Regions from separate parts of the Paenibacillus sp. FSL H8-0332 genome, predicted to be linked through region 3. Evidence: riboswitches for the same ligand, from Rfam matches in the RefSeq annotation. Region 3 holds a riboswitch; each other region holds the start of a gene.
What was found. A riboswitch is a leader RNA that binds a small molecule or an ion and turns the genes downstream of it on or off. The one in region 3 is predicted to bind cyclic di-GMP.
Positions count from the first base shown of each region.

Region 1: linked by a shared signal. The riboswitch ahead of NST43_RS03300 (PA14 domain-containing protein) and the one ahead of NST43_RS01610 (transglutaminase-like domain-containing protein) in region 3 are both predicted to bind cyclic di-GMP.
Region 2: linked by a shared signal. The riboswitch ahead of NST43_RS00805 (choice-of-anchor A family protein) and the one ahead of NST43_RS01610 (transglutaminase-like domain-containing protein) in region 3 are both predicted to bind cyclic di-GMP.
Region 4: linked by a shared signal. The riboswitch ahead of NST43_RS29445 (flagellar assembly protein A) and the one ahead of NST43_RS01610 (transglutaminase-like domain-containing protein) in region 3 are both predicted to bind cyclic di-GMP.

Region 1 is NZ_CP150145.1:767,825-770,992, forward strand. Features, by position in the region: gene NST43_RS03295 (sugar phosphate nucleotidyltransferase) at 236-1,609, shown strand; cyclic di-GMP riboswitch class I at 1,747-1,827, shown strand; gene NST43_RS03300 (PA14 domain-containing protein) at 1,842-3,168, shown strand, end outside.
Region 2 is NZ_CP150145.1:186,100-189,267, forward strand. Features, by position in the region: gene NST43_RS00795 (ASCH domain-containing protein) at 1-310, shown strand, start outside; gene NST43_RS00800 (hypothetical protein) at 673-1,038, opposite strand; cyclic di-GMP riboswitch class I at 1,796-1,888, shown strand; gene NST43_RS00805 (choice-of-anchor A family protein) at 1,971-3,168, shown strand, end outside.
Region 3 is NZ_CP150145.1:377,263-380,430, reverse strand. Features, by position in the region: rRNA gene NST43_RS01615 (16S ribosomal RNA) at 1-382, opposite strand, end outside; gene NST43_RS01610 (transglutaminase-like domain-containing protein) at 748-1,557, opposite strand; cyclic di-GMP riboswitch class I at 1,571-1,651, opposite strand; cyclic di-GMP riboswitch class I at 1,725-1,806, opposite strand; gene NST43_RS01605 (class D sortase) at 1,932-2,585, opposite strand; gene NST43_RS01600 (GtrA family protein) at 2,653-3,057, opposite strand; gene NST43_RS01595 (glycosyltransferase family 2 protein) at 3,047-3,168, opposite strand, start outside.
Region 4 is NZ_CP150145.1:6,766,053-6,769,220, forward strand. Features, by position in the region: gene NST43_RS29430 (ABC transporter substrate-binding protein) at 1-438, opposite strand, end outside; gene NST43_RS29435 (isochorismatase family cysteine hydrolase) at 464-1,147, opposite strand; gene NST43_RS29440 (hypothetical protein) at 1,302-1,436, opposite strand; cyclic di-GMP riboswitch class I at 1,665-1,757, shown strand; gene NST43_RS29445 (flagellar assembly protein A) at 1,833-3,168, shown strand, end outside.

The sequences.
Region 1 (3,168 bases), 390 kb from region 3:
AAAGCACAGCCTGTTATGAAATGGAGCGGAGAGGAATTTTGGAGCTGTAGGAGCGTTAGCGTCCGCCTTTGTATTTGGATTTCTACCGCGAGGAGCGGTTCTAATCAGGAAATCCAAATACAACAGCGGCCGTAAGCCCAAAATTACTTGCAGCGACCCTCATAACAGGCGGGATTTTAACTCACAGCTCCGCAACAAGAAATACCCAATAACAATACGATATGGAGGGTTCACTATGAAACTAGTACTTCTATCAGGCGGCTCCGGCAAGCGGCTCTGGCCGTTGTCCAATGATTCACGCTCTAAGCAATTTCTGAAGGTACTGGAAAGCCCGGCAGGTGAACCGGAATCGATGGTACAACGGGTATGGAGACAGCTGGAGGAGAACGGCATGGCAGGGTCCTCTTATCTGGCGACCGGACGCAGCCAGGTGGAGATGATCCAGAGCCAGCTCGGCAGCGAGGTGCCGATCATCGTGGAGCCGGAGCGGCGGGATACCTTCCCGGCCATTGCGCTGACGGCGGCCTATCTGTATTCCATCGCGGGGGTGTCCCCAAGCGAGACCGTGGCGATTCTGCCGGTGGACCCATACGTGGAATCCTCCTTTTTCGAAACGGTGCTGCAGCTGGAGAACACCATGCTGGTGAGCGGGGCGAACCTGGCGCTGATGGGCGTAGTTCCCGAGCATGCTTCGGAGAAATACGGCTACATCATTCCAACGGGCGCCGATGCGGGAGCCAATGGTTACCTGCAGGTCAGCCACTTCCAGGAGAAGCCGGACCGCGTGCAGGCCGAGGAGCTGATCAGCCAGGGCGCGCTCTGGAACTGCGGAGTGTTCGCCTTCCGTCTGGGTTACCTGCTGGATATCCTGCAGCGCAAAGGGCTGCCGCTGAATTACGAAGAGCTGCAGAAGCAGTATAAGCTACTGTCCTCGATCAGCTTTGATTACGAAGTGGTGGAGAAAGAGGAGAACATCGTCGTACAGCCATACGCCGGATTCTGGAAGGACCTGGGTACCTGGAACACCCTGACCGAGGAAATGACCAGCAACCATGTCGGCAAAGGCTTTGTGACCGCTGACTCCGAGGGCACCTGCCTCATTAACGAGCTGGATATTCCGATTACGGTAATCGGGGCGAAGGATCTGATTATCGCCGCCAGCCCGGACGGCATTCTGGTGACGCACAAGACTGAGAGTCCGCGGATCAAGGAAGTGCTGAAGTCTTTTGAACAAAGACCGATGTACGAGGAGCGCCGCTGGGGTCACTACAAGGTGATTGACTATGTGAAATATGACGAGGGCAACGAGGTGCTGACCAAGCGGATTTTCATCAATGAAGGTAAAAATATCAGCTATCAGCTGCATCACAAACGCAGTGAAATCTGGACCTTCATCAGCGGAGAAGCCAGCATTGTCATCAATGAGAAGATGCATACGGTGAAGGCGGGAGATGTGGTGCGGATACCGGAAGGAACCAAGCATGCCATTCTTGCTCTTACCGATGTGGAGTTCATTGAGGTGCAGACGGGGTCGGAGCTCGTAGAGGAGGATAACATTCGTATTACTCTGGACTGGGAGGATATAGCTCTACATCAGTTCATTTCGTAGGTCTAACTTATCTATTTAACCAAATGTTACAATTTCAAATCAGGCATTAAGAACTATTTTTTGGGATAATTTCGACATTACTATACATTAAATTTGCATAGAGACGATACTTAAGGTAAGAGGGATTGATCCTTCCAAAACGACAATGGCAAACCTAATCGAAAGATAGGGACGCAAAGCTATAGGGCCTTCGCAAGAGTGGCAGCCTGGCTACCGAAAGGAAGAGAATATTGTGAAAACTTACCGTAAGTCTCGTTTGTTCTGCGCTGTGTTGTCGCTGGCCGTGGTATTGTCTGCTGTACCCGTGGGACTGGGAATCGCCCCTTCCACCGTCAAGGCTGCCTCCTCGGAAGGAGGGCCAGTGAACCCTAATGCCTCCCCTGAGGCGGTCAAGCTGCTGAACAATCTGTATGATATCTCGGGAAATGGAATCATTACAGGCCAGCATGACTATTTCGAGAGTCCTGATGAGCTGAGCAACAAGCTGAAGGGAACAAGCGGACAATACGCAGCACTACATGGTTATGAGCTTGGAGCCATCGGTGGACAGAGTGAGAGCGGAGTAGCTGCACAACGCAAAAACATCGTCTGGAGTGCGACGAACTGGTCCAGAGCGGGCGGAATTGTCGCCATGACCTTCCACCAGAACCTGCCGGGCACCAAGCACGAATGGTCCAATGTGCAGAAGTCAATCACCCAAGCGCAATTCAACAAATACGTAACCCCCGGCACTACAGAGTATAATGCGCTGATCACTGATCTGGATAAAGTAGCTGTCTCTCTGAAAAGCCTGCGGGATGCTAAGGTTCCGATCCTCTGGAGACCGTACCATGAAATGAACGGCGGCTGGTTCTGGTGGGGCAAGAAAGACAACTTCACTGCACTATGGAATATTATGTATGACCGGTTCGTGAACGTTCATCAGTTAAATAATCTGATTTGGGTATGGAACCCGAATGCGCCGAATGCCAACTCTGATCCCTATGCACGGACCTATCCGGGCGCGGACAGAGTGGATGTGCTGGCAGCAGATATATATAATAACGACTACTCGAATAAATATCATGATGATCTGACCAGCCTGGCTGGCGGCAAACCGATCGGCATCGGCGAGAACGGCGAAATGCCGAACATCTCGAAGCTGAAGCTGACCCAGCAGAATTATGTGTTCATGATGAACTGGGGCAAGATGCTCTATGAGAATAACAGCACGGCGACGATCAAGAATTTCATGAATGACAGCTACACACTAACCCGTGACCAATATAAGGCCTGGTCTGCTCCGGCGGCGGCTCCTAAGCCAACCGCAACGCCGACGCCTACAGCAACCGCAACCCCAACACCGACGCCAACAGTAACGCCGACACCAACCGCAACACCAATGCCAATTCCGACACCAACCGTTGCGCCGATCCAGAAGCCGGTCCCAACCTCCGGTGAGACGGAGAATAAGCCTGCTCAGAATGGCTTGCTTGGAGAATACTTCAAGAACATGACGCTCTCGGGGACGCCGGTTATGGTACGTAATGACGACGTCATCAGCTTCAATTGGCGTCAGG
Region 2 (3,168 bases), 190 kb from region 3:
CGGGATGCAGGTGAATAAGGCGATCTGCCGGACGGAGCCGTATCAGTCGTTACTTGCCCGTCATGGCTACACTGCAGACAATCTGCCAACGGGCAAGATCATTGCAGTCAGCCGCATTGCGGATTGCTGTGAGGTGACGCCGGAGCTTGCGCAGCAGGGCTGGCCGGGTGGCAATGAATATGTATTCGGCAATTATGCCGAGGGAAGGTATGCCTGGAAGCTGGAAAAGGTTGTTCCACTGGTACATCCTATATCTGCTAAGGGACGCCTGGGGTTCTGGGAATATCCTGTGCTGGAAGAGGAATTGTGAATTTCCTGACGACATTTTGAAGAAAAATTGCTCCAGATTGGCTGCCGGCTGGTATAATTGGGATATTCGGCGGGAAATCTTCCTATATATAAGGATAGTTGTGCTCTGAGGCGGTTACCGCTGGAGAGGGGCAGGAATGCCGGGAAGGAGCGTATGCATAATAGATGGGAAGCCTTCTAATTGCATGGCTTTGTATGCTTTGTTTGTTTCTTGCGTTCAGGGATCAGGTAAGCCGGAGAATCCTGTACCCGGTAGCTGTAGTGGTTATATGCGGCACGTTGGGGTATTGGACGTTATTAATGTAGCCGCATCCGGGCGATCATTTGATGTAGAAGTCTGCCGCTTGCGGCAGGCTTCTTTTGTTAGCGCTGCTTCATCTTCTCCATACCCAGATATCTGCGCATATGCAGAGTGGCCTGGGCGGCAATCACATCATCCAGCAGCAGCATCCGCTCGTGATAACCCCTACAGATGAATTTGGCTTCAACGCCTGCCTCCAGCCGCTGCTGTTCATAGACCTTCAGACCACGGGCGCGCATCCCGGCACGGACCTCCCGCAGATCGGCAGAAGCGGCATGGACGGCCGTCTGGATCACCTCCAGATAAGGCGCAGGCGTGCGCAGCTCTGAGGATATAGCAGAAGCATCGCGCTCGAAGGCGGATAGAATAAGCGGCAGCAAAATATAGGATTTGACCAGCAGGTTGTCCTGGCTCTCTGCTCTTTGCATCCTTCTCAACCCCTCAAAGAGAACGTATATTCGCATTGTAACTCATCCTTCAAAAAATAATCAATGGGTTTTATAAACTAATCCTAATAATGTGACATTTTTCACAATAAAATAGAATGAATTATTTTATATTAAAATTGAAACATTAAAGATAGAGGATTAAAAAATTTCAGCTCAAAGGAGAATGGCAATGAGTCATGAAGGAAGTCTCCGCCGTGGTTTAGTATTCGGGATCATTCTAAGTGTTCCGCTCTGGGTATCGATGATTGGCTGGGTTCAGCTGTTCGGGTCTGCCTAGGCGACATTTTTATTCAAAATATATGAATTCTATTTGCAGGTGTCGTCCCTATGGGCGGCACTTTTTTTTCGAGCTGAGATGCCCATAAATAGGTAAAATTGCATTGAACAGGAGCAGATGATGAGTAGAGGTGGGCTGAGGGCGATAAAATAGGACGAATGTATCAAATTTTAATGATATAAATTGATAGTATTATAGAAAAGAGAGACAAACGGCTACAGCCAATCCTCTGATTTCTCGACTTTTTTCGTCACTAGATAAAAAAGAGACTCGTCCCTTAACCCTTATGGTACAAGGGATCAATGAGGAACCATCGTAAAAAATAATTTCAAAAAATATACTGGGAGTGGATTGACAATAGGGTGGGAGAGCGGATAAACTGAAATTAGTACAAAAGTAACAAATGTCATAGACTCAACAATGAATTTACATAAGCAAATTATAATTTCATATCGAAATCATGTACAAACGCAAACCGTATCGAAAGAACGGGACGCAAAGTCAGGAATCTACTGTCTCAAAAGTTGAGGCTAGGGTCGTCCGGCCGCCGTGAAGCTAACCCTTCTTGGCGGTCTTTTTTGTTGTTATAGTCTCGTGACAGATTCATAGAATAGTAACTAGGAGGTGTGGACTATTGAAGAAAAGAGTGCGTAAAACAGCCGCCATCATTATGGCGGGCCTATTGACCTTATCCAGTGCCTTTACGTGGGGGACGGATGTTAGAGCAGCTTCAGGGGTGCCGTATACGCCAACACCGGTTTTGGGTGTCGCAGGGAATTTTAATGCTTTTATCCTCGGGGATTTTAAACAAGCCAATGATCAGATTGAGGGCCGCCTGGCAGCGGCAGGGAACATTACCCTCTCCGGAGGTTACGGAGTAGCCAGAGCATACAGTGGTGCTGCGCCGACGGATGTACTTGTGGCCGGTAAGAATTTTGTACATTCAGGCAGTGGAGAGATCTATGGGAATGTGGTATTTGGGGATAGCTTTACAGCCAATGAGCCTGGTGTCAACATCAAAGGCGGGAAGAAAAATGCCAGCCCGATTGATTTTGCAGCCGAGCAGCAGATGCTGATCTCCCGTTCCACAGAGTATGGGGCTTTGGCCGACACGAATGAGATTGGCGATAATCATTATGGACAGCTCAAGATAAGTGCACCGGATCGTTTCAATGTAGTTCATTTGGATGCTTCGACACTGGCGAAGACCAACTATATCGAATTCAACATTGCCCAGAACGCTACGCTGATTATTAATATAAGCGGGTCTACAGTCAATGTGCCGAGCTTTTCAATGAGTAACGGCAGAGCCAGTCAAGTATTGTTCAACTTTTACGAAGCCTCTGAGGTGAATATCGAATATACCTCATTCTTCGGGACGATCCTCGCACCTAGAGCGGATGTTCATTATAAAGGAGCAGAGCTGTACGGAACCCTGATTGCAAAATCTTTTAGCGGCGGGGTAGAGATGCACCTGGGATTGTACGAAGGAGAGGGGCCGCCGCCGAGTCCGACGCCGACCGCAACGCCGACACCTAGTCCATCACCGACACCAACGGCTACACCAACACCAACCGTGAAGCCAACGCCGACGGTAACACCAACACCAACCGTGAAGCCAACACCGACGGCAACACCAACACCAACCGTGAAGCCAACACCGACGGTAACGCCTACACCTACAGTGAAACCTACACCAACAGTAAAACCTAGCCCGACACCTGTGTGCACTCCAACTCCAAAGCCAACACCTACCGTGAAGCCGACACCAACAGTAAAACCTAGCCCGACACCTGTGTGCACTCCAACTCCAAAGCCAACACCTACCGTGA
Region 3 (3,168 bases):
GCGGAAGATTCCCTACTGCTGCCTCCCGTAGGAGTCTGGGCCGTGTCTCAGTCCCAGTGTGGCCGTTCACCCTCTCAGGTCGGCTACGCATCGTCGCCTTGGTGAGCCGTTACCCCACCAACTAGCTAATGCGCCGCAGGCCCATCCCCAAGTAGCAGATTGCTCCGCCTTTCATTCTCTCTTCAGGAGAGGAAAGAAATTATCCGGTATTAGCTACCGTTTCCGGTAGTTATCCCAGTCTTGAGGGCAGGTTGCCTACGTGTTACTCACCCGTCCGCCGCTAAGTTAATCAGGAGCAAGCTCCATCATAACTCCGCTCGACTTGCATGTATTAGGCATGCCGCCAGCGTTCGTCCTGAGCCAGGATCAAACTCTCCAAATTGGTATTTAGAAAGAGCGATTGCTCATTTTGAAACATCTGACGAGAATTTTCATTCTCATTTTTGGATCTCGCCGAAGCGATTTCCGATACTCACTCGTTGTTCAGTTTTCAAAGATCAAGCTCGTTGTCAGCGCCGATCACTTCGTCACCAGCAACTCTTATAATATATCACGTTCGTTTGAACAATGCAAGCTTTATTTTGAAATCACTTTTTTAAGTAATCTCTCATTTCCTTTGCCGTTCCAACAACGCTTATTTATAATAACCTATCCCTCTATTAAAAAGCAACCTTTCTATAAATAAAAATAACCCGCTTAATGTTTAAGCGGGTTATTCTCAGGAAATGCTATAGTTCACAGCTATTCTTAGTAGAATTTCGCTGCAGTATATTTGCTTGCTGCTTTGATCAGTTCTGTTGACGCGGTGTTCTTACCCAGACCTGCATCCACTGTAGTATCAATCGTTACCCATTTGCCGTTCATGAACACTTCGTTCCAGGCATGGTATGAAGTTACATAGCTTGTATTCCCCATAACCAATTTGGTAGGAATGCCTTCACTGCGGAGCATAGTAGCGAACAAGGATGCGTAATCGTAGCAGATACCTTTGTTGGTAGCCAGTGTGTTATCGTTGTTCGGAATATAATCTGTGCTTACGCTGTTAGCCAGAGAGTAGTCATATTTCACGTTAGCTACGATGTAATTGTAGATGGCCTTAACTTTGTCTGCATCTGTGGTCAGACCCTTTGTAAGCTGGGCTGCCTTTTGAACGGATTTATCGGAAGAACTCCATTTCACATTCTGTACAGAGCTCAAATATACGGCATTCACATTACTCATTGAGAGAGATACAGTCTCGGAAGATAGTACTTTGTATTTGTTGCCGGTAGTATTCTCAAGAACGGAGACCTTATAAGAGCCATTTCCTTGTTGCAGCGGGAACGTCTCGGTTGGTTTGGAAGTGTATAAGTTGTAAGTATAGCTGTTATTGTCTTTGGTAATCATGAGCTTCATCTTCTTGTCCTTAGGAACATCGTACGAAACCCCGATAACCCCTTGATCAAGTTGTCCAACATTTAACCAGCTTGAATCTGCATTAGCTGCTTGAGCAGTGCCTGTCTGCACGGAAGTGACAATCACAAAAAGTGTAATCAACATTAAATATAACTTTTTCATGGATAAAACCCCTTTCGGTAGCTGGCTGCCATCCTTACGGGAAGGCCCTTTAGCTTTGCGTCCCTACCTTTCGATAGGTTTGCCGTTATCGTATAAGCTTTATCTGTCCAATCTACTACCATATAATTACAGATTCAGAATTAAAACAAACAAAAAAAGCCTCTTCATTCGGTAGCTGGCTGCCATCCATGACGGGAAGGCCCTGTAGCTTTGCGTCCCTACCTTTCGATAGGTTTGCCGTTTATCGTGTATTAGCTTTCATAGTTATATCTTACCATATCTCTATCTATTAGCAAGACCCAAATCGCTAGATTCCACAAAAATAGTCTAAAATTTTATGTTTTTTCGACTTTTATTGCCTTGTCTTGGACAAGTCAGGTTAACTTCGCATGAATGATGAGTCTGTGGGTCGGGTTGACAAGCGGATCGCAGGTAATGAGGGTCAGAATCTTATCATCATCCTTTCCCTTCAGTACCGAAATATCGGTAGGCTCTACAATAGATACATCATATACAACATACTTGTATTCCTGGCCGCTTGTAATAACAGTAATGGTATCCCCTTTACCGATCTCATCCAGTCTGTTGAACAGCCGTCCTGCCGTTCTTGACCGGTGTGCCGCAATCGCTGCGTTGCCTACCTCACCAATCGGAGCTGTCTCCTTCATATGCGCCGCGGCATGCTTCATATTAGTTTTGGTGGCGCCCTCCAGTACAGGCAGCTTCAGATCGATTTTGTCGATTTCAATAATGGCGGTGATCTTGCCTCCAACTTCAATCTCGGGCGCTGTAGTGGGCACCGGCTCTTCCGCACCGGACTCTTCCGCCAGCAGTTGGGTGACTTCCGCATAGGGCTTGCTCAGATCCTGGCTGGCAGGAGCCGTAGCCGAAGGAACGATTTCACTATAGGCCTGTTCAGCCTCTTCCAGCAGCTTCTGCTGCTGACGGTCCTCGTACCATTCGCTTCCTTTGGGGTAGAGCATAATCAGGACCCCGGCAAGTATAATCAAATAGGATAACTTCCGCATGACAATCGCCTCCGCAATATAGAATAAGTGCTAACCCCCCAGGACACGAGGAAGATGTACTGTACCTCTAGAATACCCACTTCCGGCTTCCAAAGAAATTAATGATCACTGTAATGAAGGTAACCAGCACCTTGGCCATCAGCACCTGGATTCCCAGGCGATCAGTCAGCAGATGAATCAGCAGCACCGAAATGCCCAGCACCAGCAGATTCAGCACAATAAATCTCACTAGCTGCATCCGGTCAAATCCGCCATTCCCGCCTCTGTCCCGGCCCTTGAAGGTCACCTTTTTATTCCAGAAAAAGCTGTTTGCCGTCCCGGCGCTGTAGGAAATTATCTGTGCAGGGGTGTTAAGCATCCCCAGGGAATGCAGCAGGGTAAATACCGCGAAATCAATGAACGTGTTAAGCAGGCCCACTGCATTGAATTTCAGAAACTGGATCATGCCTGCACGCCAAGCCTTATCTTGCATAATCGCTTTCCTTCCGCGTGTCTTCGGTCTCCGCATCCGGGTAGCCTTTGGTCTCGCTAACGATATAGAGCGGTCTGTCCTTCGATTCATCATAGATCCGTCCAATGTACT
Region 4 (3,168 bases), 1.2 Mb from region 3:
GACAAGATCCTCCATCGTCTTAATCCCGGACTCTTTGAGCGTGAACATGACGAACGGGGTTTTGCGGTAGATCGCGGACAACGCTTTGACCGGGACGCCTTTCTCTCTGGCGATAACGACCTGGTCAGCACCGGTAACTCCGAACTCCTCACTGCCGGAAGCTACCATCTGCACAGCCGGGAAATCCGAGCCCCCCGGACGGATCTCAACATCCAGCCCCGCTTCTTTATAGAAGCCTTTTTCCACTGCGGTATAAAAGCCGGCAAACTGCGCCTGGTGAATCCACTTCAGCCGGAGCACCACCTTTTTCAGCTCGCCCGAGCCTTCCGCTCCCTGGCCTTCGGCCTTCCCGGCTTCCGTATGGTTACCGCAGGCAGTCAGGAGCAGCATTAGCGAGGTTAACAGCATCAGCGCTTTCGTTCTGGACTTGTTCCACATGGTTATTCCCCCGTTTATGAATGATTTAGTATTGCTCCAGCGCACGCAGCACCGCTTGTGAATCACTTACACTGCCGAACACCCCGCCCTGCATTTGAACCATACTCAGCGCCGCCAGGTGATTCGCTTCATCCGTTGCTCCCGTGCAATCCGCAAGGATCAGACACTCGTACCCGCGGTCATTGGCCTCCCGCATCGTGGTGTGTACACAGACATCGGTAGTAATACCGGTCAGAATCAGATGGGTAATTCCTTTATTCTTCAGGATCAGGTCCAGGTCCGTTGCATAAAAGCTGCCTTTGCCCGGCTTGTCTATAATGTACTCTCCGTGGGCAGGCGCCAGCTCCTCAATGATCTGCCAGCCGCGCTCCCCCCGCACGAGGATTCGTCCCGCCGGTCCTTCGGAGCCGATCTCGGCCCCGATCTGGCGGCTGCGCCACCTTTTGTTCGCCGGCAGATCCGACAGATCCGGCTTATGCCCCTCGCGGGTATGGATCACGGTGAACCCTTCGATGTCCCGGATACGTGCCAGCAGCCGCTGAATGGGCTGAATCGCTCTTGCCGTTAATGAGAGGTCATAACCCATTCTCTCGACGTAACCGCCCTTGCCGCAAAAATCCGTCTGCATGTCGATAATCATCAGCGCTGTCTTCGCCGGGTCAACTGCCCCGTCATAAGGCCAGATGTAAGGTGTTGCTGCAATCTGCATGATTTATGCTCCTCTCCTGATGTCGCTATCTCCATTAATGTTATTTTAGTTAACATTAATTCGCGTTTCCTTGGTATGAGTTAGATTATATTACAATGAATTTGGGATGTCTTCGGTTTTATTACGAAATAATATACTGAATGTTTGTGTTTATTTACATATCTAACATATACATTACACAAAAACACAAAGCTTGGTCGTCGCTGCCGTGAACATTTGGCCGTCCGCTGCTTTTTTCTTTTTCCACCTGCCGGGCGCAGAGGACAGTTCCCCCTTTTCTTGTTCTCATGGCTTCCATAAGATGTAAGCGCTGGGAAACCAGTTTTTTTGTCGAAATAGAGCTGCATATTTCGAGTTTTTTGATAAATAGGCATAATATAGTTGAAAAATAGCTCTTTAAGTACTAGAATTAAGCTTGTTTGCAGAAGTTAATGCCACGCAAGAACTATTTATGACTCTTTTTGTCGATTACAGTCGACTACAAATAACCACCTCTACAGGATGTATATCATTGATCTATTTCTAAAGGCAAACTTCCCGAAAGGGCAGGACGCAAAGCCATGGGCCTAAGAACGCCAAATCCCGCGTTTAAGGTCGCCAGGCTGCCAATAGAGACCACTTAAGCCGGCTGTTCACGGGAAGTCCTCCCGGGCTTGATGATGTTCTTTTTCTGTACGAATTGCCATTGATCATACGAAAAAGTGAGGTTACAACCATGCCGCAGCATTATATCGAACCAAGCCGATATGAATTCGTAGAGTCCCTGATGCTCGAACGTAAAGGGCTCCTGGATTCATTCTCTGTGGAGGGCCGAGCTTCTGACGGGACACATGGAGATAAGAATGGAATTATCCTCGTGCAGGACAACCAGATATTCATTACGCCTCCGCTGCCCGGAGGCGCTCCCGCCCGGATTTCTGCGATCCACCCTGTTGTCCTGAAGATCAACTGGAAGACCGTTACAGAACCAACCGAGGTGACGAAGGCGGATTATATCACCTGGGAGATCTGCGAGAAGCCGCAATACGAAATTACCGTATCGCCTGACAAGCTCAAGGTCCACTTCACTCTATACCGTGCAGAGAAGTACGCCTGGAATCTGGTCAACTGTCCCGCTGCTTTCGAGGCGGTCGTCCGTGCCCAGCCCAACCCGGCGATGCTGCTGTCCACGCTCACTATAGAACAGATTATCGCCTCACTGGACAACCGTTTTATTCTGCGCAACCTGAACATTCCCGCCCTGTACGCGGAGCTGGAGAACCCTACATATCTTCCCGTATGCATCGCTGAAGGAAGAGCCCCGCTGCCCGGCAAGGAAGCACGGCTGGAATTCCTGCTGCCTGAGCATACACTAGAGGGGAACCGGATGTTTCAGGGACAGGGAGCCCCGGATCAGAAGCCTGCGGAACCCTTGGAGTATCTCCGTTTCCCGGGAGCCCCCTTTACCTTCGCAGGCGAAGTCTTCGCCCGCAAACTGCCGCCGGAAGAGGGCATTCCCGGCTTCGACACAGACGGCAGAGTCCTGCCCCCTCCCCCGCCGCAGGATATCTACTTCGCTGCCGGTAACCATGCCAAGCTCCTCCCCTGTGGTAATATCGTGGCCCGGCATACCGGCAGACCCCGCATCTGCGGAGGAAACGGCAGCGTCCGGATATGTGATTTCCCTCCGGTCCGTCTGCTGACCAGGGAGACGGCGGATACTGCGGGCGATGTTATGTTTGCAGGCGACGTCATTGTACCGGGAGATCTGGAAGGACCTGTACGTATCGAAGCCCTGGGTAATGTGTACGTCTATGGAGATATACGCCAATCCACAATTATAGCTACCGGCAGTATTTATGTTAGCGGCCAGGTCACCGGCAGCGGCCTGTACGCCGGACACGCGGGGGTACAGCAGCATCGTCTGCACAGCCTCGCAAGCCTGCTGCGGACTGAGGCGGACGGACTGCGTGAGGCAGCGCGCCAGCTGGCCAAGAACGTGGAATCCCGCCAGCAATCCGTGAAATACGGCCTGGTGGTCA